Regions from separate parts of the Lelliottia sp. RD5 genome, predicted to be linked through region 3. Evidence: predicted binding sites of a transcription regulator. Region 3 holds the regulator's gene; each other region holds the start of a gene.

Region 1 (5,708 bases), on a different contig from region 3:
ATCTGGCAGACCGGTCAGAACGCCAGATTTACGGCAGTTCAGGATGTCTTTGGTGTAAACATCAAACACGCCCTGGTTGTGAGTCTTGCGGTATTCAGTGAAGATTTTTTTCAGCATTGGGTCCAGCTCGCGATCGTACGCTTTGCATGAACTCTCAACCATTTTGATGCCACCGAACGGAATAATTGCACGTTTCAGTGGCGCTTCAGTCTGCAGACCAACGATTTTCTCAAGGGCTTTGTTGATGTAGCCAGCATCGTGAGAAGTGATGGTAGAAGCAACGGAAGTATCGAAATCAACTGGCGCGTGAGTGCGGTTTTCCAGTTTAACGCCTTCCATTACGTTGTCCCAAAGCTTGGTGGTTGCGTCAGTTGCACCAGCCAGGAAGGATTCGTCACCTTCATACGGGGTATAGTTTTTCTGAATAAAGTCACGTACGTTGACTTCTTTCTGCCAGTCACCTTTCGCGAAACCTTCCCAGGCTGTGGCTAACTTTTCATTAAGTTCGGACATGTGATACCTACCTTCTTAAGTGGATTTTTTATTTACTGCCTGAGAAACCATCAATGATGATTGTCGCCACGCAGGTAAATGACCCAGTATGTCAACCCAACCAACAGACCCCCACCGATAATATTCCCAATGGTGACTGGGATCAGATTATCTGTGATGAAATTCATAATAGTCAGGTGAGAGAAACTTTCCGGGCTTGAACCAACAGCGGTCCAGAACTCGGGGCTTGCAAAGTTGCGGATAACGATCCCCATCGGGATCATAAACATATTTGCGATGCTGTGTTCAAAGCCGCTGGCGACAAACATGGCGACGGGCAGAACCATTATCATGGCTTTGTCCATCAGGCTGCGTCCGGAGTAGCTCATCCAGACAGCCAGGCATACCATCAGGTTTGCGAGGATACCCAGAGCGACGGCTTCGATAAATGTGTGATGCATTTTGTGGTCGGCGGTTTGAAGGACATTAAGCCCCCAGCCACCGTTGGCGGCCATATACTCGCCAGACAACCACATGAGCAAAACAAACAGCAAACAGCCAATCAGGTTGCCAACGTAGACATTGAGCCAGTTGCGCGCCAGTTGGCCCCAGGTGATTCTTCCGCTCGCTTTTGCCACAACAATCAGGACGGTTGAGGTAAAGAGGTCAGCGCCACAGATGACGCACAGAATCAAACCCAGTGAGAAACAGATACCGCCAATTAATTTTGCAATACCGAAAGGCATCGCAGCAGTACCGGTGGTCGCAGTGATGTAGAAGACAAATGCGATGGAGATGAACACACCAGCGGTAATCGCCAGATAGAACGTCGTCATCGGGTGCTTTGTTGCTTTATAGACACCCGCTTCTTCGGCCACTTTGGCCATCGCTGCTGGGAGTATTAGATCAAAAGGGTTGTCAGCTTTCACACTAACTCTCTCTTTATTAAGTCGGCGACGAGATACTAACAAAGCATTATAGAAGAGAAATTGATATAGATCATATCTCGCCTGGCTTATAGGCCCGCAAAGCGTATGGTTTTGCTACGATTGCGGCGTAAGTTTTTGATTATCCGTATAAAAATAAATTTTAAAAGTTATGAAAAGAGTTGAATTATTTCCTAAAGGCTCCTGACGGCAGTTAATTAAAATGGAGTAATTGCCCTAAAAAGTAACAGTAAAACGCAAGTAAACATATTTATATTTACCTGTAATTAACGTTATTATTACAATTAAAATTCATTGTGAATAAATATAAAAACGGGGCAATGAAATTGCCCCGTAATATAGCTCAGCGAATTAGATACGCCTACAGTCTATAGTGTTATGTGCGCTTATTTTGACCAGTGAGCGGCTTTCGCGCGCTGCAGTTTTTCATACGCTTTCAGCAGTGACTGATGTGCCGGGAACGCGTTGAGGTCGCCGTCGACAGGCTGAAGGCCATAGAATGGCGCTTCGCCGCTTAGGGCGGCACTCGCGGCTTCAACGGCTTCTGCACCATACATACGCACGAAGGCGTTCAGATATTGCAGCGGCTGGCGATCGTCTTCCTGAGAGAGCAGCAGCAAGGTTTGCAGGCAGCGGTAATAATTTGCGCGCTCTGCGCTGAATACAGACTGGTTGTACTCAATGGTCCACTCGGTCCAGGCCAAAGCCTGATCCAGATCGCCACCGGCCAGCGCCAGCATCGCTTTCAGTTCGCCGATACGCAGCGTATACCAGCCAGTGTCTTTACCGGTCGCCAGACCCAGCAGCTCGCGCACGCGGGTCATATCATCGTGACCTTCATCGTCCATCTGGGCGATCAGGTTCAAATACTCTTCTTTTTCCCATTCGCTGCCCGGCAAGGCGAGCAAGGTTTCACGAAGATGACTGCCCATCGCGTTATTTGCCAGCCACAGATCTTCTGCCGGGTAAATATCGGACATGCCAGGCACCAGAATACGGCAGGCGTAAACGCTCAGGTGTTCGTAATCGGCGATATACACTTCTTTATCTTCGGCTTTGAAGATCGCCATCAGCGTGGCGAACTCTTCTTCAGTTGTGCCGGAGAAATTCCAGTCCACGAACGGGTAGTCAGCGTCCTGCTTGAACATGTCCCAGGAGATCAAACCGCTGGAGTCAATGAAGTGCGTTTCCAGGTTAGTGTGTTCGCCCACTTCTTCATCATCAAAGGTTGGTGGCGTAAACACGTCCAGATCTTTCAGGCTGCGGCCTTGCAGAAGCTCGGTCACGGTACGTTCCAGCGCGACGCCGAAATCAGGGTGCGCACCAAACGAGGCAAAGCACGTCCCGTTAGCTGGGTTGAACAACACTACGCAGATAACCGGGTATTTACCCCCCAGTGAACCGTCGTAAGCAAATATTGGGAAACCTTCGGCTTCCAGTTTGGCGATGGATTCCACCACGCCTGGGTAGCGCGCCAGCACGTCGCTCGGGATTTCCGGCAGGCTGATGGATTCCGCAATAATGCGATTTTTGATATGACGCTCAAACACTTCGGAAAGGCCCTGAACGCGAGCTTCATTGCGGGTGTTGCCTGCAGACATACCGTTAGAGACATACAGGTTACCGACGATATTCATCGGAATGTAGACGGTTTGTTCATCAGACTGACGGGTAAACGGCAGGGCGCAAATACCCCGCTCGTCGTTACCGGATTGCAGATCGATCAGCATACCGGCGGTCAGTTCGTTGTCAGGATCGTAAAACGCACGCAGACGCGCATCCAAAATGCCGTCTGGTAATTCATCGTCTTCCGTAAGCGGGAACCATTTTTCGTTCGGATAGTGCACGAACGGGCCGTTTGCGATCGTGTCGCCCAGCCAGAAATCCGCAAAGAAATAGTTCGTGGACAAACGCTCAAAATACTCACCCAGCGCAGAAGCCAACGCCGCTTTTTTGGTGGCACCTTTACCGTTGGTAAAGCACAGCGCGCAATCGGTATCACGAATATGAACAGACCAGACGTGCGGAACTGGATTGAGCCAGGACGCTTCTTCGATATTAAAGCCCAGGTCGGTCAGTTTTTGCTGGAAGCGAGCGATGGAATCTTCCAGGGCGGCGTCTTTGCCGGGGATGAATGTTTGAGTCATGGCTATCACTTTTATCGTACGGAAAGCGCGCAATGATACGGGTTTTGCGTGACTGGCGCTATCTTCGCGGAGGATACGGCGAAAATAAAAGGCTGGGCTATGCTTACAGGCAGTAACCCACTGTTAAGGCATAGAAAAAAATGAAAGCGTTTGATCTTCATCGGATGGCATTCGACAAAGTTCCGTTAGAGTTTTTAGGAGAAGTGGCACTTCGTAGCCTTTACACTTTTATATTGGTCTTTTTGTTTCTCAAGATTACGGGTCGCCGCGGCGTACGTCAGATGTCGCTGTTTGAAGTATTAATCATCCTTACCTTGGGTTCAGCGGCTGGAGACGTTGCTTTTTACGATGACGTACCGATGATTCCGGTGTTGATCGTGTTTATCACGCTGGCCTTGCTGTATCGCCTGGTGATGTGGCTGATGTCGAAAAGTGAAAAGCTGGAGGATTTGCTGGAAGGGAAACCGGTGGTGATTGTGCAGGAAGGGCAGCTTGCCTGGGAGAAAGTCCGCAGCGCCAACATGACCGAATTTGAGTTTTTCATGGAATTACGCCTCAACAGCGTGGAGCAGTTGGGGCAAGTGCGGCTCGCAATTATGGAAACCAACGGACAGATCAGCGTTTATTATTATGACGATGAAGATGTGAAGCCGGGCCTGTGTATTTTGCCCGATGAGTGCGTAAAGCGTTTTATGGTTGTGCCAGAGTCAGAGGAGTACGCCTGTATACGCTGTAGCTATGTTGTCGCCATGCAGGCGGGAGATCATCAATTATGTCCCCGCTGCGCGCATCCAGAATGGACGAAGGTTAGCAGGGCTAAACGTATCACCTGACAGCCATTTTGTCGGTTTTGTGCGGACGTGATGGCAGAATGTTTTGTGTGACGGTGGACTCATTTTCCAGGTCATAAGTTTTAGACATTGCGGCGCGTGTCACTGAATGATAAAACCGATATCCACAGTTATAACTTAGTGCTTTTAGCGTGGTGAGGGTAAATGGCTCAGGTCTTCAATTTCAGTTCAGGTCCGGCAATGTTACCGGTAGATGTACTTAAACAAGCGCAGCAGGAGCTTTGCGACTGGCAGGGTCTTGGTACATCGGTGATGGAAATTAGCCACCGTGGTAAAGAATTTATCCAGGTGGCGGAAGAGGCAGAAAAGGATTTTCGCGATCTGCTGAATATTCCCTCGAACTACAAAGTATTGTTCTGTCATGGCGGCGGCCGTGGCCAGTTTGCGGGAATTCCGTTAAATCTGTTGGGCGACAAAACGACCGCAGATTATGTCGATGCCGGTTACTGGGCGGCCAGTGCGGTTAAAGAAGCACATAAATACTGCACCCCCAATGTGATCGATGCCAAAGTGACGGTTGATGGCTTGCGCGCGGTGAAACCGATGAGCGAATGGCAGCTATCCGACAATGCCGCGTATCTGCACTACTGCCCGAATGAAACCATCGACGGGATCGCCATTCATGAAGAGCCAAACTTTGGCAATGATGTGGTGGTCACTGCGGATCTTTCTTCCACGATCCTTTCCGGCCCGCTGGACGTCAGCCGCTATGGCGTTATCTATGCGGGTGCGCAGAAAAATATCGGTCCGGCTGGCTTGACGCTAGTGATTGTGCGCGAAGATCTTTTAGGCAAAGCGCAGAAGGCGTGTCCTTCAATTCTCGACTACACCGTACTGAACGATAACGACTCGATGTTCAACACCCCGCCGACGTTCGCCTGGTATCTTTCTGGCCTTGTCTTTAAATGGCTCAAGAAAAACGGTGGCGTGGCGCAGATGGACAAGATCAATCAGCAAAAAGCCGAGCTGCTTTATAGCACCATTGATGGCAGTGATTTCTATCGTAACGATGTCGCTAAGCCTAACCGCTCACGCATGAACGTACCGTTCCAGCTTGCGGACAGCAATCTGGATAAAGTCTTCCTTGAGGAGTCTTTCGCCGCTGGTTTGCATGCGCTTAAAGGCCACCGTGTCGTAGGTGGTATGCGTGCGTCTATCTACAATGCAATGCCAGTTGAAGGCGTCAAAGCGCTGACTGATTTTATGGCTGACTTCGAACGTCGCCACGGTTAATCGCGTTATTTTCACCCCGTGGCGTCGCTGCGGGGTTT
Region 2 (5,708 bases), on a different contig from region 3:
GCGAACGCGCTCAGCGGAGTATTGTTAGCGGGTTTAATCACCCCGGTACAGCCTGCGGCGAGTGCCGGGCCGAGCTTGCGGGTCAGCATTGCCATCGGGAAATTCCACGGCGTGATTGCCGCTACGACACCGATCGGCTCACGGGTTGCCAGAATGCGGGAGCCGGGTTTTACGGGCGGGATGATCTCGCCGTTAGCGCGTTTTGCCTGCTCAGCAAACCACTGAATAAAGCTGGCGGCGTATTCCACTTCACCTTCCGCTTCTTTCAGGGGTTTGCCCTGTTCCGTGGTCATCAGTTGCCCGAGCCAGCTTTTATTCTCGATAATTAATTCATACCAACGATACAGGATCGCTGAACGCGCTTTCGCCGTTTTGGCTCGCCATTCAGGAAAAGCGCGACTGGCCGCCGCGATGGCTTCTTCGGTCTCTTTTTTCCCCGCTTTAGCCACTTTCGCGACCACTTCACCCGTTGCCGGGTTGAGCACATCAAAGGTGGTGTCCAGCGTTTTCCACACGCCGTCGACCAGATAGCCGGTCTGGAAAAGCGCATTATCCTGAAGAGTCTGGGTGGTCATGTGTCCTCCTGATCTGGGTTTAAGAACCTGCCAGATTAAGTATAGCCACAAAAAAACCGACGCTTTTTGGCGTCGGTTTTTTCGGTCTTTAGCTATCGGTCAGCGCATTTTGATAGCGATGGAGGACGTCCGTCAGCCGTCGGACCGGTTCCGTCACCTGCAGTGGGGCCTCCCAGACACGCAGTTTCTCCTGATAAACGTTTAGCTCCTCCAGCAACTGACTAAAGTAGAGACGGCGTTTATCGTCGCTGGAGGCCGAAATAACGCGATCGGCGGTATGGCGAAGCTGGCGGTGAAACGCTGACAAATCATCATTGATGGGCACCGGCGCATTCCGCAGCCGCTGGTGGGCGATGATCATTGTCAGCGCCAGGCGAAATTTAGCGACATCGCCGGGGAATTTCGTCAGGAGTAAAAACAGCTGCTGATACAGCGCGGGCAGATGATTTTCTTTGCGACGCGCGGTATTGGTCGTCATCGCCGAAACGGCCGCAGAGACAAACTGGTTCAGCAGCACACGTCCGGTACGCGCCTGAGAATTATCGCGCACCAGCAGAATCACCATCATCGCCAGGAAGCAGCCCACCAGCTGGCCTAACGCACTGTCGAGGAACTGATTAAAGTGAAACGTCATCGGGTTATCTAACACCAGGATGTTGATGGTACTGGCCAACGCACCGAGTGAGCCCAGCCGACGTTTCTGCACTTCAATCCCAATAAAGAACGCCAGCACCGCCAGGCTGATACACAGCAACAACATGCTTTGCTGGGTCGACGGGAGCACCACCAGGAAGTAGAACGCACCGATGGGCAGTGCAGCGATAGCGCCGTAAAGGAAGTCAATCGCCACCATGCGTGGATTCGGCAGCCGCATCGCCAGCGATGTGACGACGGCAATCATCACCATCGCCCCTGTCCCGGATGTCCAGCCGGTCCAGAGCCAGAATAACGCGCCGAGCATGCAGGCCAGCGTAGTTCGCCAGAAGTTGACCATAGCATGGTGGCGTTCGGCCGATTCGGGTTTGATCACCACTTCACTCTGCAAAACGTCTTCTTCGATAGCGCTGATTTTGGTGTTACTCACCACGCCGCGCTTGAGCAGCAGAAAACGCGTCGCCGCGCCGACCCACGTATAGATAGTCACCGGCGTATCGTGCTCACCGGTCCAGGCCATTACCCGGCGCATGCGTTTGAGCTGTCGATGCACATCCTGCACCGTTTCAACCGGCTCCTCGAACAGTTCGCGAAACGTATCCGTGACCACTTCAGGGCGGGTGTTCTGGATAAGAAAGGTTTCGCACGCCTGGGTGATTAGCGTTAATGACACCGTATTAATGGCTTTCAGGCGTCGATTAGCACGCGACCAGCGTGAAGATTCCATATTCAGGTTGCTGCGCATTCCTTCCAGCGCAGCGGTACGGCGGACGAGCGCCCCCCAGGCATTGTCCATCTCTTCGCTGTCGCCATGCTTAATGCACAGCTGCATGAGTTGGTACTGAGCGACAATAATGGCATCCAGTTCACGGTCGACTTCTTGTTTAATGGATCGCGGCGAGAACAGCAGATCGGCAACGATCGCGCAGACAATACCAATCACGATTTCGCTGCAACGCTCAACGGCAAACTGCGGTGCAAGTAAAGGCTCAGCCTGAATCGTAATCACAATAATCAGCGCGGTGTAACCGGACAGCCCCCAGGCATACGAGTTTTCCACTTTCACCAGCGAAGAAGCCCATGTGCAAAAACCGGCCCAGACGCAGCACACCATTAGCATCAGCAGCGGCGAGCGAATCATCGTAATAATGATAACCAGCGCGGCCACACTGCCGATAAAAGTCCCTACGATACGCAGCATACCGCGATAGCGGATAGCGCCGGAATAGGGTTCGCCCCCGGCGGCAAAAGCGGGACCGGCTGCAACAATCGCCGCTGTCAGCACTGCCCAGCGCGGTGTCTCCAGCTGAAAGTGGAAGCCTACAAACAGTGCCAGAACGATGGCAGACGCCAGCTTAACGGCGAAGCGCAGATGCTGGCTGGCAATGGTAAAAATGCCCATCGCGATTAACCAAACTCACGCAGGCGGTGCGCGATTTTACGGAACAGTGAGTCGTTGTTGGCGTCGCGATCTTTCTCGCCAGTAATGACTACCGTCGCCGTAGTGCCGGCGGGCCACAGATTCCCCTGCTCGTCATCCAGGCGAATACGCACCGGTACACGCTGCGCAAGGCGTACCCACTCTAAATTGGAATCTACGGTGGCCATTCCTTTACTGTCGCGAGTGGCACTTGAGTTGGTGACGCCTGCGGCAATGCTGTCCACCATGCCTTTCAGCACACGGTTGCTGCCAAGCGGGGTGATTTCGGCGCGATACCCTGGACGAACGCCCTCAAGCTTGGTCTCTTCCATATAAGCCAGAACGTAGAAGGAGTGCTGTTTGACTAGCGCCACTGCCGTTGAGCCGCGCGTAATAAACTCACCAGTGTAGACGTTGAGGTTTGTGACCCAGCCATCTGAGGGCGCGCGGATGACCGTACGCTCCAGATCCAGTTTCGCCAGATCGCGGGTAGCTTCTGCTTTTGCCAACTGATGAAGAACGGTTTGCAGCAGGTTGTTCGACTGATCAATCTCTTCGCGAGACATGGCCTGAATGCCTAACTTATTGCGACGTCCCGCCTCACGGCGTTTTTCCGTGGCGAGCGCCTGATAATAGGCCACGTCTGCTTCTGACTCTTCTAATGCCTTCTGATAGCGTGGCTGGTCAATCGTGAAGAGAACCTGATCTTTTTTGACCAGCTGATTATCACGCACATTGACCGCTGTAATAAGGCCCGCCACATCAGGCGCAATCGCCACGATATCCGCGCTAAAGCGCGCATCACGCGTCCAGGGTGATTCGGTATAAAATACCCATGCGCGTGAGATGGCGATAAAGGCCAGAATAACCAGCGCCACGGTAATGGCAGTACGGGAGATATTTCTTGTTAGTGTTTTCACATCTACCTCAGACAAACATGCGCGATATTAAGTAGAAAAGGCAGCAATACAGCGCGGTATTAAACAATGCAGGATGCCAGACAAAATCGTAGATACCGGTCGGGACCAGCACCTTACGCACCAGCCAGAAAATCGCCAGTGATAAAATCAGTTCGAAAAAAATCGGTGGGAAGGAGAGACCAAACACCACGAAAACGGGAAACAGACTCATGTTGACCTTGATTATAGAGCGAGCAGGCGACTGAATTTTTTACGCTCACGCCATCGCAGGAAGGCAAGAAAAGCCGGGCGGGAATGGCGAAGCCGTTAACTCATTAATAATATTTTAACGTAACTGTTATGCTGTTATCTATAATATGTGATCTAAATCACTTTTAAGCCAGAGTGAACAATGGAACGTTTAAAGCGCATGTCCGTCTTTGCCAAAGTCGTCGAATTTGGCTCTTTTACCGCCGCCGCAAGACAGCTGCACATGAGTGTGTCATCCATCAGCCAGACGGTGTCAAAACTGGAAGATGAACTCCAGGTCAAGCTGCTAAACCGCAGCACCCGTAGCATCGGGCTGACGGAGGCGGGTAAAATTTATTATCAGGGCTGTCGGCGCATGCTGCATGAAGTCCAGGATGTGCATGAACAACTTTATGCCTTTAATAACACGCCAATCGGCACACTTCGGATTGGCTGTTCTTCAACTATGGCACAAAATGTTCTTGCCGGTATGACCGCAGAAATGCTGAAAGAGTACCCAGGGCTAACGGTTAATTTAGTTACCGGGATCCCGGCACCGGACCTGATTGCTGACGGGCTGGACGTCGTGATCCGCGTCGGCGCGCTCCAGGATTCTAGCCTTTTCTCCCGTCGACTGGGCAGTATGCCCATGGTCGTCTGTGCCTCAAAAAACTATCTGGCGCAATTTGGCGTCCCGGAAAAACCTGCGGATCTGAGCAATCATTCATGGCTGGAATACAGCGTGCGGCCTGACAACGAGTTTGAGCTGATCGCACCTGAAGGCATTTCAACCAAATTGCTGCCGCAGGGGCGGTTTGTGACCAACGATCCGATGACCATTTCTCGCTGGCTGGTGGCCGGCGCGGGGATCGCATACGTACCGCTGATGTGGGTGATCAATGAGATCAACAGCGGTGAACTGGAGATCCTCTTCCCGCGTTATCAGTCCGATCCGCGCCCGGTCTACGCACTGTATACCGAGAAAGACAAGCTGCCGCTGAAGGTTCAGGTCTGTATTAACTATTTGACGGATTATTTTGTGGAAGTGGCAGAGTTGTATCAGGGGATGCGAGGAAGACGAAAAGAGTAATAAGATGCCCTCCGTAGAGGGCATTTTGAATCCACAATCAGGCTGTGCCGCCGACCGTCAAACTGTCGACTTTCAGCGTCGGCTGGCCTACGCCAACCGGCAGGCTCTGGCCTTCTTTACCGCAGACGCCAACACCTTTATCCAGTTTGAGATCGTTACCGACCATTGAAATCTGCTGCATCGCTTCGATTCCAGAACCAATCAGCGTCGCCCCTTTCACCGCTTTGGTGACTTTGCCTTTCTCGATCAGATAGGCCTCTGAGGTTGAGAAGACAAATTTACCGGAGGTGATATCTACCTGTCCGCCGCCAAAGTTTGGCGCGAAGATACCGTAATCAACGGATTCGATAATCTCCTGCGGCGTAGATTTACCCGCCAGCATATAAGTGTTGGTCATGCGCGGCATCGGTAAGTGCGCGTAGGATTCACGACGGCCGTTCCCCGTTGGGGCAACGCCCATCAGACGTGCGTTAAGTTTGTCCTGCATGTAGCCTTTCAGCACGCCATTTTCGATCAGCACGTTGTACTGCCCAGGCGTCCCTTCATCATCGATGGAAATGGAGCCACGACGATCGGCCATGGTGCCGTCATCAATAATGGTGCACAGCTCGGACGCCACCAGCTCACCCATTTGACCGCTAAAGACGGACGTGCCGCGACGGTTAAAGTCGCCTTCAAGACCGTGACCGACCGCTTCGTGGAGCAGAACGCCTGGCCAGCCCGCGCCCAATACCACTGGCAGCGTGCCCGCAGGTGCTGCGACCGCGTTCAGATTAACCATCGCCATACGGACAGCCTCTTTTGCCCATGCATCCGCACGC
Region 3 (5,708 bases):
GCTAATGCGCGCCGCATTACGCAAAGCAGGGGATTTAAATGACAGATAGCTTTTGAGCGCCGGCAGCAGCGGCAAACGTTTCTGCTTATCCGCCATCAGATCACGGGAATAGAGCGGACGCTGGGTGCGCAGCACGCGTGCGATACGGCTGAAGTGCCAGGCGCAGAACTGTCCGACCGGATTATCGGGATGCTGACGGGCAATTTTCTCCAGCGCGCCCAACTGTTTATCCATGGTAAAGCGCGTGGGGTAGCGGTGATAGAGAATATCGTCAGCCAGCACGCGCAGTCGCGCCGCGACCGTCTGGGCATTCCAGCGGATCACCGCTTCGGCGTGACTGCGCTCCACCAGCTTTTGCACTTCCTGTGGATGATGCAGGCTGACGGAAATATGTTCCTGTAAATCCAGCCCTACCTGAAACGTGCGCAGCAGCCGTTTGTATTCATGGTTTTTATTGGCCGCCAGCATGTGTAGCTGCTGATAACACTGGCTGATTAAATCGACCACTTTTTGCTGACGCGTCAGTAACGGCGGCAGCGCCTTTTCCGGATCGGTATGCTGCGTCAGCAGGGTGTATTTTGCTTCGCAGTAATCAGCGAGCTGAACGTAGAGCAGGCTTAAGGATTCGCGCAACGGCTGCTCGCGCCACATCCAGAACCAGAACCAGTTGAATAATCCGTACCACAGCGTGCCAAACGCGTAGATCAGCAGCGGTTCCCAGACGGGCATATTCCCGGCGAGGCTGAGCGTAAAGATCGATGCAATCAGTGAGGCGGGAAGCAAGCGGGCATGCAGAGAACTGATTTCCGCCGTCACGCCGAGCGTGAGTGCCAGTACGGTCAAAATCAACGGCAGGGGGATATCGCGCGCCAGTAATAGCTGTACCGCGAGACTGCATCCGGCAAACAGCGAGCCGCCAATAATCAGGCGCTTGAAAAAGCGTTTATGCGGGGTATCGAGACCGGCAATATTACAGCAGGCAGGAACGAGGGAAAAAAGCAGACCGTGTTGCAGATGACCCAGAATCAAACCGACGGCCACGGGGAGACATAACACCAGCGTTTGCCGAAGTGCGTAGTTAACTTCCGGGTGATAGATCAGCCTGCGCCACATAGATGCCAGAGACAAAAACGGCGTGACACCTTGCGATGGCACGCCGTTCGACCGGAATTAACGCGTTCCGTAAACCACGATGGTTTTACCGTGGGCGGAGATCAGGTTCTGATCTTCCAGCATTTTCAGGATACGGCCAACGGTTTCACGGGAGCAACCCACGATCTGACCAATTTCCTGACGGGTAATTTTAATTTGCATGCCGTCAGGGTGGGTCATAGCGTCAGGCTGTTTCGCCAGGTTCAACAGCGTTTGCGCGATGCGACCCGTTACATCCAGGAAGGCGAGGTTACCCACTTTCTCGGAGGTGATTTGCAGACGGCGAGCCATCTGCGAAGACAGGCGCAACAGAATATCCGGGTTAACCTGAATCAACTGACGGAATTTTTTGTAGGAGATTTCAGCCACTTCACAGGCTGATTTTGCACGTACCCAGGCGCTACGTTCCTGGCCTTCTTCAAACAGGCCCAGTTCGCCGATGAAATCGCCCTGGTTCAGATAAGAAAGGATCATCTCTTTTCCTTCTTCATCTTTAATAAGCACTGCCACCGAGCCTTTGACGATGTAATACAACGTTTCCGCTTTTTCACCCTGGTGAATCAGCGTGCTCTTCGATGGGTACTTATGAATATGGCAATGAGACAAGAACCATTCGAGAGTCGGGTCTGTTTGCGGTTTGCCAAGCACCATGCGCTGTTATCCTCTGTTATAAGCTGTCACCAGAGTCATAAATCGCATCCTGACTCTGGGGTTGCAATCGAATTCTTCCCCGTACCTGGGAACTAGGCTGTCATAAGTGTTTGCAGCCTGTAATGTTTGATGTCCTCTGCATACATGTGTAACGTCAATGTATTACTGTAGCATCCAGAGTGTTTTAGCATAGCTTTTGCCGCGTGTCTCCTGGTGTCTCGCTTCAGCATGACGCAGGTCGTCTTCCGTTGCGAGAATTGTAACGCGCGGGTAATCTGTCCGGAAAAATGCAACGTCGGAGTGAATAAAATGCAAGCGCGTGTGAAATGGGTTGAAGGTTTAACGTTCCTCGGCGAATCCGCTTCAGGACACCAGATTTTGATGGATGGTAACTCCGGCGATAAAGCGCCAAGCCCGATGGAAGTGGTGCTGATGGCGGCGGGCGGATGCAGCGCCATTGACGTCGTCTCGATTCTGCAAAAAGGGCGTCATGACGTCACCGATTGTGAAGTGAAGCTGACATCTGAGCGTCGCGAAGAAGCACCGCGTCTGTTTACGCATATCAATCTGCACTTCATTGTGACTGGCAAAGCGTTGAAAGATGCCGCGGTTTCCCGTGCGGTGGATCTTTCTGCGGAGAAGTACTGCTCGGTGGCGTTGATGCTGGAGAAAGCGGTGAAAATCACTCACTCCTACGAGGTGATCGACGCGTAAGCGTTGACGAGATTCAGACCCTCTCCCACAAGGAGAGGGAAAAGGATCATTCGATCTTTTTGCCTTCCATCAGCCGTTGTACCAGCGGCATCATGATCAGCTCCATCGCCAGTCCCATCTTCCCGCCCGGCACCACCAGCGTATTAATGTGCGAAATAAACGAGCCCTGCAGCATCGCCAGCAGCCACGGATAATCAATATCGTCCAGATTACGGAAGTGGATCACCACAAAGCTTTCGTCCAGCGACGGAATCGTTTTTGCCGCGAAGGGATTCGACGTATCCACCGTCGGGACGCGCTGGAAGTTAATGTGCGTGCGGGAAAACTGCGGCGTCAGGAAGTTAATGTAATCTTCCATTGAGCGCACCACCGAGTCCATGACCGCTTCACGCGAATGGCCGCGCTCGCTGGTGTCGCGAGTGAGTTTCTGGATCCACTCCAGGTTGACGATAGGCACCACGCCGACCAGCAAATCGACGTGCTGCGCTACGTCATGCTGTGGCGTTACCACACCGCCGTGCAATCCTTCATAAAACAGCACATCGGTCGGTTCCGGGAGCGGCTGCCACGGCGTAAACGTGCCGGGCACCTGGTTCCACGGCACCGCTTCGTCATAGGTATGCAGATATTTACGCGATTGCCCTGTGCCGGTATGGCCGTACTCGGCAAAGGTTTGCTCCAGCAAACTGAAGTCGTTGGCGTCTGGCCCGAAGTAGCTGATGTGTTTGCCGAGATCGCGCGCCTTGCGGATCGCCATGTCCATTTCGGGGCGGGTATAGCGATGAAAACTGTCGCCTTCTACCTCGGCGGCGCGCAAGTTGAGTTGCGCGAAAATCTTACGAAACGCGAGGCTGGTGGTCGTGGTTCCCGCACCACTTGACCCCGTAACGGCAATAACCGGATGTCTGGCGGACATAGCAACTCCCTGACTGGAATGATGAAGCGATCAGCCGCGAAACTGATTGCGCGGCATGATGTTGACGGTTTCGTGCAGTTCAGACCACACCAGCAACACCTCGCCATTTTGTAGCTGCCGTTTCACATCGGCGACCTTTTGTTCAAGCGAGCGTTCATGTTCACCATAATCGGTGCCTTCGCGTAATACAAAGCTTTCAATCAGACTGTCCAGCGTTTCGGGAGCCAGATCTTGCCAGGGAATCATCATCGTGTTTTTTCCAGCCAGGGGGTTAACCAGTCGGGGATACGCGTTTCCAGCCACATTTTCGGACGCCGTAACGTGCCGCCGATAAAGCCAACGTGGCCGCCATGTTCGGTCAGCTGATACTGCACGTTAGCCGGCAAATAGCCCGGTGCCGGAATCGAATGGTGATCCATAAAGGGATCGTCTTTCGCGTGGATAATCAGCGTCGGTTTGGTTATCTGATTCAGCAACGGCATGGCGCTGCACTGACGATAATAGTCTAGCGCGTCGGCAAAACCGTGGATCTTCGAGGTGATCAGATCGTCAAACTCCCGCAGACGGCGCATGCGCTTGAGCTGTTGCAGGTTGATCGGCAGCGTATCGGGATAGGCTTTCAATTTGCGTGCCGCGTTGGCTTTCAGCAAATTCAGCAGATAGCGCTGATAAACGCGCGAAAAGCCCTTTTCCATATGATAGCTGCACTGCTCAAGCATAAACGGCGCAGAGACGATCACCGCCGCGTCCAGCGGCACGGCGTCGCTCTCTTTCGCCAGCAGGCAGGCCAGCATATTGCCACCCAGTGAATAGCCAACCGCCGCGGTAGGTGCCGCGCCGTAGGTCTTCGCCAGCCAGTGTAAAAACCAGGTGCCGTCTTCGGTTTCGCCGGAATGATAAATCCGCTCGCGACGGTTTGGCTCGCCGCTGCATCCGCGAAAATGCATCACCACACCGAGCCAGCCGCGCGCTTTTGCCGCGTGGATCAAGCCGTGCGCATACGGGCTGTGCAGGCTGCCTTCCAGCCCGTGGAACACCACCAGCCGAGGTTTATGCCTGGCCTGGTCGGGATCTTCGCTCCACGCTAAATCGACGAAATCACCGTCCGGCAGGTCGAGGCGTTGCCAGTGCGGATCAAACTGCAGTTTACGGCGCAGGAGCCTTGGCAGCATGGTTTGCAGATGCGGGTTAGCGACGCCACGCATTGGCACAAATGCGGCGCTCTCTTCACACGTGATATCAAAGTCAGATGGAATAATTTGGGTCATAACGATGCGATGTTCACTCTTGTCAGCCTTTACTATACCTGTCGAAGCGGATCCTGTTTACGAAAATGAGGCGGTGTTGACCTCCGATTCAGCTATTTCCTGTCTGAGCTAGCGTTTTTTTCCGAAACGTTATCTGATCTTGATCATAAATATTCATTCTGATTATTACTCTCAGGCTAATGATTCACCTCTACGCTTAATTGATGCCTTTCTCACCAGAGCGCACACTTTACTCAGCGTTAAGCAAATCAAAATGATGTGCTGAATCAGGAGGTTAATAATGTTATCTGGGCAAACGCCACCCCGGGTCTGGAACACACGCCGCACAGAGAAAGCGCGCCGTCTGGCTTCCGTTCCGGTGCAGGGCAAAGTACTGCCAACCGACGATTTCGTCGCCATGCTGGAAAAACTGATCGCCCCGGGCGACAAAGTGGTGCTGGAAGGCAACAACCAGAAGCAGGCAGATTTTCTGTCCCGCTCACTTGCTGAAGTGAACCCGCAAATCGTCCATGACCTGCATATGATTATGCCAAGCGTCGGGCGCAGCGAACATCTCGATATCTTTGAAAAGGGCATCGCCCGCAAGCTTGATTTCTCCTTCTCCGGCACGCAAAGCCTGCGCATTTCGCAGCTGCTGGAAGACGGTCTTCTCGAAATCGGCGCTATCCACACCTACATCGAACTTTATTCCCGTCTTTACGTTGATCTCTCGCCAAACGTGGCGCTAATTGCCGGCTTCAAAGCGGACCGCAAAGGCAATCTGTACACCGGCGCAAGCACTGAAGACACGCCCGCGCTGGTTGAAGCCGCCGCGTTCCATGACGGTATCGTCATTGCGCAGGTGAACGAGCTGGTCGACGACGAAAGTGACCTGCCCCGTGTGGATATCCCCGGTTCCTGGATTGACTACGTGGTAGTGGCGGACAAACCGTTCTTTATCGAACCGCTGTTCACCCGCGATCCGCGCCTGATCAAGCAAGAACACATTCTGATGGCGATGATGGCGA
Region 4 (5,708 bases), on a different contig from region 3:
AGCGAGCTGACAAACTCACGGTCGTGAGAAACGAAGACCAGCGTACCCTGATACATCTCCAGCGCCATGTTCAGCGATTCGATAGATTCCATATCCAGGTGGTTCGTTGGTTCATCCATTACCAGAATGTTTGGTTTTTCCAGCATCAGCTTGCCGAACAGCATGCGACCTTTTTCCCCACCGGAAAGCACTTTCGCAGGCTTTTTGATATCGTCCTGGCTGAACAGCAGACGGCCAAGAATGCCACGAATAACCTGCTCGTCGTCGCCTTCTTGCTTCCACTGGCTCATCCAGTCAAATACGGTCAGGTCATTTTCGAATTCATATTCGTGATCCTGCGCGTAATAGCCAATCTGCGCGTTTTCAGACCATTTCACCGTACCGTGATCGGGCTGAAGCTCAGCCACCAGGGTTTTCAGCAGCGTAGATTTACCCACGCCGTTGGCGCCCAGAATCGCAATTTTCTCGCCCACTTCCAGCAGCAAATTGAAGTTTTTGAACAGAGGGCCGTTATCAAAACCTTTGGTCAGTGCTTCTACTTCCAGCGCATTACGGAACAATTTCTTGTCCTGCTCGAAGCGAATGAATGGGTTCTGACGGCTGGAGGCTTTCACTTCGTCCAGCTTAATTTTATCGATCTGACGGGCACGAGACGTTGCCTGACGAGATTTAGAGGCGTTGGCACTAAAGCGGCTCACGAAGGATTGCAGATCGGCAATCTGCGCTTTTTTCTTGGCGTTATCAGACAACAGACGCTCGCGCGCTTGTGTCGCTGCCGTCATATATTCATCGTAGTTGCCCGGATAAACGCGCAGCTCGCCGTAGTCCAGGTCAGCCATATGGGTGCAGACCATGTTCAGGAAGTGACGGTCGTGCGAAATGATGATCATGGTGCTGCCACGTTCGTTGAGCACCTGCTCCAGCCAGCGAATGGTATCGATGTCCAGGTTGTTCGTCGGTTCATCAAGCAGCAGAATTTCTGGGTTAGAGAACAGCGCCTGGGCTAACAGCACGCGCAGTTTCCAGCCTGGCGCGACTTCGCTCATCAGGCCGTAATGTTGCTCAACGGGAATACCGACACCGAGGAGCAGTTCGCCCGCGCGGGATTCGGAAGAGTAACCGTCCATCTCACCATAGAGGACTTCGAGGTCGGCCACTTTATAGCCGTCTTCTTCACTCATTTCTGCCAGAGCGTAAATGCGGTCACGCTCCTGTTTCACTTCCCACAGTTCCCCGTGTCCCATGATCACAGTGTCGAGTACCGAAAACTCTTCAAAGGCGAACTGGTCCTGGCGAAGCTTACCGAGACGTTCGTTCGGATCCAGCGACACGTTGCCGAGCGTTGGCTCGAGATCGCCGCCGAGAATCTTCATAAAGGTGGATTTTCCGCTACCGTTGGCACCAATCAGGCCGTAACGGTTGCCGCCGCCAAACTTGACGGAAATGTTTTCAAACAGCGGCTTACTGCCAAACTGCATAGTGATGTTGCTGGTAACTAACACGGGAGATTCCTGCGAAAAAGTGTGATAAACACATCATTATGCCACAATTCCTAAATGAGATCCCGTGTTGCAGCGAACCGCTAAACTTTAACGAAAGTGAAAAAAATGTGATTTCGTACACATCTGAATTCCCAGGGGGAGGGAATGCACATATAATGCGCTCCCATCACTGACTCAGACTCATCAACTAATCGCCAGAGTGGCAAAGATACCTCGCATAACATGAATATGAAATTATCAACGCTTTTTGCGGCGGCGTTAGCCGTAGTAGGTTTTTGCAATACCGCTTCTGCGGTAACTTATCCGCTGCCGACAGACGGTAGCCGTCTGGTGGGTCAAAACCAGGTGGTTATCGTGCCGGAAGGCAACGACCAGCCGCTGGAATATTTTGCAGCTGAATATCAGTTGGGCCTGTCTAATATGCTGGAAGCAAACCCGGGCGTTGACCCGTATCTGCCGAAAGCGGGCACCGTGCTGAACATTCCTCAGCAGCTGATTCTGCCGGACACCGTCCATGAAGGCATCGTGATCAACAGCGCGGAAATGCGTCTGTACTATTACCCGAAAGGCACGAATACCGTGATCGTTCTGCCGATTGGTATCGGTCAGTTGGGCAAAGATACCCCGCTGAACTGGACCACTAAAGTCGAACGTAAAAAAGCGGGTCCAACCTGGACGCCTACCGCGAAAATGCACGCAGAATACATCGCTGCCGGCGAACCGCTGCCAGCCGTTGTGCCTGCGGGCCCGGACAACCCTATGGGTCTGTACGCGCTGTACATTGGCCGTCTGTATGCGATCCACGGTACTAACGCCAACTTTGGTATCGGCCTGCGCGTCAGCCACGGCTGTGTGCGTCTGCGTAACGACGATATCAAATTCCTGTTCGAGAACGTGCCAGTTGGGACGCGCGTGCAGTTCATCAATGAGCCTGTTAAAGCCACTTCCGAGCCGGATGGCAGCCGCTACATTGAGGTGCATAACCCGCTCTCTACCAGCGAAGACCAGATTAATAACAATGAAATCGTACCAATTAATCTGAAGAGCAACGTGCAGGCTGTTACAACTCAGCCAGACGTTGAAGCGACGGTTGTTGATCAGGCCGTGCAGAACCGCTCAGGGATGCCGGTTCGTTTGAACTGATTCGAATCGCGGCGTAAAAAAAGCGGGCTTTTAGCCCGCTTTTTTATTATCCGTTATTCACGATAACTATCCCGCCGTGATCGTAGCGGTAGTGGCAGTGGGCATATTCCAGCGGCGTACCGTCTTCCAGATAGATAACCTGCTCGACTTCCAGTACCGGATCGGTTTGTTCACACAGCAGATGCTGCATATCAAGCGCCGTCGGTTTTAACGCGCGAACCACCCGATACGACCCCATAATTTTCAGCCCCAGCGTCTCCTGAACGTACTGAAATACCGAGCTTTCAAGGTGCGCTTTGTTCAGGCCCGGCACCAGATTCAGCGGCATCACGGTTGAGTCCAGCGACATCGGCTCGCCGTTGAGCGAGCGCAAACGGATAAAATCATAAACGGGCGTATCGACATTAATCATCAGCGAAGACTGCTCTTTCTCATTCGGAAAACGCAGTTCGAAATGCACCACTTTGCTGCTGACCGTTCCAAGATGTTCCCAGGTTTTGGTCGCACCAAAATAGTCGCTTCCGGAAAGATCCCACTGCGACAGCTGCAGGAAGTTTTTACGGATAAATGTCCCCTGCCCCTGGCGCGTATACACCAGCCCTTCCACAATCAGCTGGCGCATGGCCTGCTGAATCGTCATGCGGCTGGTGCTGAACTCCGCCGCCAGCGCAAACTGGTCGGGCAACGGTTCGTTGGCGGCATACTGCTGACTGATAATGCGTTTTTTGATTTCCCGCGCTATGGTGATGTACTTCGCCGCCATCGCCTTTTCCTTATGATTGATCCGCTATCACACTGTTTTTCAACGCCACTCGCTCTGCAATCTTGAGGAAAGGCAGGTAGAAGAATACACCAAATACAATGATTGCCAACTGCACCACCACCGCGCGCCAGTCTCCGGCCGTCGCCAGCCAGGCGCTGAGTATTGGCGGTGTTGTCCACGGGATCATCACGACACAGCGGGACATCAGCCCGAGCGTGGTACAGAGCCAGGCAAAATAAATGCCGATGGCCGGCAACAGGACAAACGGAATCATCAGCGGCAGGTTAAACACGATCGGCAGGCCAAAAATTACCGGCTCGTTGATATTGAACAATCCCGGCGCCAACGACAGCCGCGCGACCTGCTTTGACGAATTTTGTCGTGCAAAGATAAAAATCGCAATCAGCAGGGAAAGGGTACTCCCGGTTCCGCCAATCATGCCGAAGGTGGGGACAAAGATATTGTTGATAATATGCGGAATCGGCTGCCCGTTAGCGAACGCGATCATGTTCTCGTTGGTGTTGATCAACAAGAACGGTTCCAGAATCACGCTGTTCACCACCGACTGATGAATCCCCAGCGTAAACAAGAAATTACCAAAGCTGTAGATAAAAAGCGTGCCCGGCAGGCTGGTATTGATCAACCGCAGCGGCTGCTGGATAAACGTCGTGATCAGGTGAATCAGATCCGTGTGCAGCACGTTGGCGAGCAGCGCTGCCAGCACGGCAAACAGAGAGAGCGTAATGATCGTGGGGATAAGCGTGGTAAACGATTTACTGACTGCTGGCGGCACGTTCTCGCCCAGCGAAATGTGCAGCGACTTTATGCGAGATATCGCGATAAAAATTTCGGTAGAAAGCAGGCCAATGAGCACTCCTGCAAAGATCCCCGTCGAGCCAATATTGGAGAACGTCAGTACCTGCGTGACGTTCACCGCCGTCTGACTCCCCACAGGAACCAGCTGTAATTGCATCGGCATCATAATGATAAAACTGCTGACAGCGATAACCACTGCCGAGACCGGATTGTCGAAGTCTTTGTTGCGTGCCAGCGACCAGGCGATCATCGGCGCTAACAGCAGCGCCGCGATATTTAACGTGCCGTTAATGATCGCCTCGCCCCACACTTTAAACTCGGCGAGCGTGTCGCCCTCAAGCACCCACGGAAACACCACGTTATTCACCAGCACCGCAAGCCCGGCGAGAATGAATATGGGCATGACCGTGGCAAAAGCGTCGCGCAGAGAACGTAAGTGCACCTGGTTTGCCAGGCGCGCTGAGAACTCAACAAACTTATCAACAAAAGACTGCATCGCAGGTGTGATTTTTGTATCAGACATAGCGGATATTCCCATCAATCAGTCACAAAAACGGTCCGGCAGCGTACGACTTACAAATCGCGTCCGTTACTATGGATGACCTGTTTCAACCAGGCGTAGCTTTTTTTCGGCACGCGTTTCAGGTCTTTGAGATCGTGGTTTTCACGGTTTACATACACCACGCCGTAGCGCTTACGCATATCCCCCTGTGAACTGAGAATATCGATCAACCCCCAGCCGAGATAACCGATGACCTGCGCACCGTCTTCAAACATGGCCGCTTTCATGGCGTCAAAATGCTTGCGGTGATAGTCAATGCGGTAGTCGTCTTCGATCTGATTGACGCCATCCCAGGATTCGATAACGCCGATCCCGTTTTCTATCGGGAATACCGGTAAACGCCAGTCGTTGTAGTAGCGGGTGATAATCGTGCGAAAGCCCAGCGGATCGATTTGCCAGTTCCATTCGGTAGCCTTTAGGAACGGATTATTTTTTTCGCCGTGTGCAAGGTAATAATTGACGGGTGTCCCTTCTGGAATCGGATCGCTGTCCAGCGTTTTACTGGCGTAATAGCTAAAGGCCATGTAGTCATTTTTAGTGCGCGCCAGCAGCGCCAGATCCTCTGCACGATAAATATCGCTGAAGCCCTGCTGCTCTACGACCGCCATCACCGCTGGGCTGTAGCCCTGGCCGGCAAAGACGCGCAGCAGATTCTGGTTGAGGAATTCGTCATATTGCTGCGCGCAGAAGATGTCGCGCGGCTTGCAGGTGGCAGGGTAAATCAGCTGATGCGCCAGCATGCCGCCCATCAACTGGCCGGGTTTCGTCTGATGCAAATATTCGGTCAGAGCCATATGCCCCACCATCGTGTGATGCTCGATTTGGTAAAGCTCTCGCAGGGTTTGCTCGCCCTGCATATACCCTGACACACGGAAGGCTTCCGGCATATGGAAGATGTTCTGCTCGTTGTAGGTCAACCAGT

Evidence for each region. The regulator CRP, encoded in region 3, controls carbon source genes, mostly activating them, when cyclic AMP is high. The targets are predictions, from matches to a motif close to ATGTGANNNNNNTCACAT.
Region 1: a site for CRP is predicted at 1,480-1,497, ahead of focA (formate transporter FocA). Genes of this name have one in related genera too.
Region 2: a site for CRP is predicted at 3,926-3,943, ahead of aaeR (HTH-type transcriptional activator AaeR). Genes of this name have one in related genera too.
Region 4: a site for CRP is predicted at 1,522-1,539, ahead of AC0LWE_RS06775 (ABC-F family ATPase). Genes of this name have one in related genera too.

The regions. Positions count from the first base shown of each region.
Region 1 is NZ_JBVYHQ010000001.1:1,213,649-1,219,356, reverse strand. It holds gene pflB (formate C-acetyltransferase) at 1-513, opposite strand, end outside; gene focA (formate transporter FocA) at 564-1,421, opposite strand; gene ycaO (30S ribosomal protein S12 methylthiotransferase accessory factor YcaO) at 1,826-3,586, opposite strand; gene AC0LWE_RS06115 (DUF421 domain-containing protein) at 3,727-4,419, shown strand; gene serC (3-phosphoserine/phosphohydroxythreonine transaminase) at 4,582-5,670, shown strand.
Region 2 is NZ_JBVYHQ010000002.1:35,460-41,167, reverse strand. It holds gene AC0LWE_RS07915 (NAD-dependent succinate-semialdehyde dehydrogenase) at 1-575, opposite strand, end outside; gene aaeB (p-hydroxybenzoic acid efflux pump subunit AaeB) at 664-2,631, opposite strand; gene aaeA (p-hydroxybenzoic acid efflux pump subunit AaeA) at 2,637-3,569, opposite strand; gene aaeX (p-hydroxybenzoic acid efflux pump operon protein AaeX) at 3,577-3,780, opposite strand; gene aaeR (HTH-type transcriptional activator AaeR) at 3,961-4,887, shown strand; gene tldD (metalloprotease TldD) at 4,925-5,708, opposite strand, start outside.
Region 3 is NZ_JBVYHQ010000012.1:19,364-25,071, reverse strand. It holds gene AC0LWE_RS21630 (YccS/YhfK family putative transporter) at 1-1,113, opposite strand, end outside; gene crp (cAMP-activated global transcriptional regulator CRP) at 1,171-1,803, opposite strand; gene AC0LWE_RS21620 (OsmC family protein) at 2,113-2,517, shown strand; gene AC0LWE_RS21615 (phosphoribulokinase) at 2,564-3,433, opposite strand; gene AC0LWE_RS21610 (YheU family protein) at 3,464-3,682, opposite strand; gene AC0LWE_RS21605 (hydrolase) at 3,679-4,701, opposite strand; gene mdcA (malonate decarboxylase subunit alpha) at 4,982-5,708, shown strand, end outside.
Region 4 is NZ_JBVYHQ010000001.1:1,352,350-1,358,057, forward strand. It holds gene AC0LWE_RS06775 (ABC-F family ATPase) at 1-1,502, opposite strand, end outside; gene ldtB (L,D-transpeptidase) at 1,725-2,645, shown strand; gene AC0LWE_RS06785 (GntR family transcriptional regulator) at 2,692-3,408, opposite strand; gene AC0LWE_RS06790 (PTS sugar transporter subunit IIC) at 3,419-4,747, opposite strand; gene AC0LWE_RS06795 (glycoside hydrolase family 1 protein) at 4,798-5,708, opposite strand, start outside.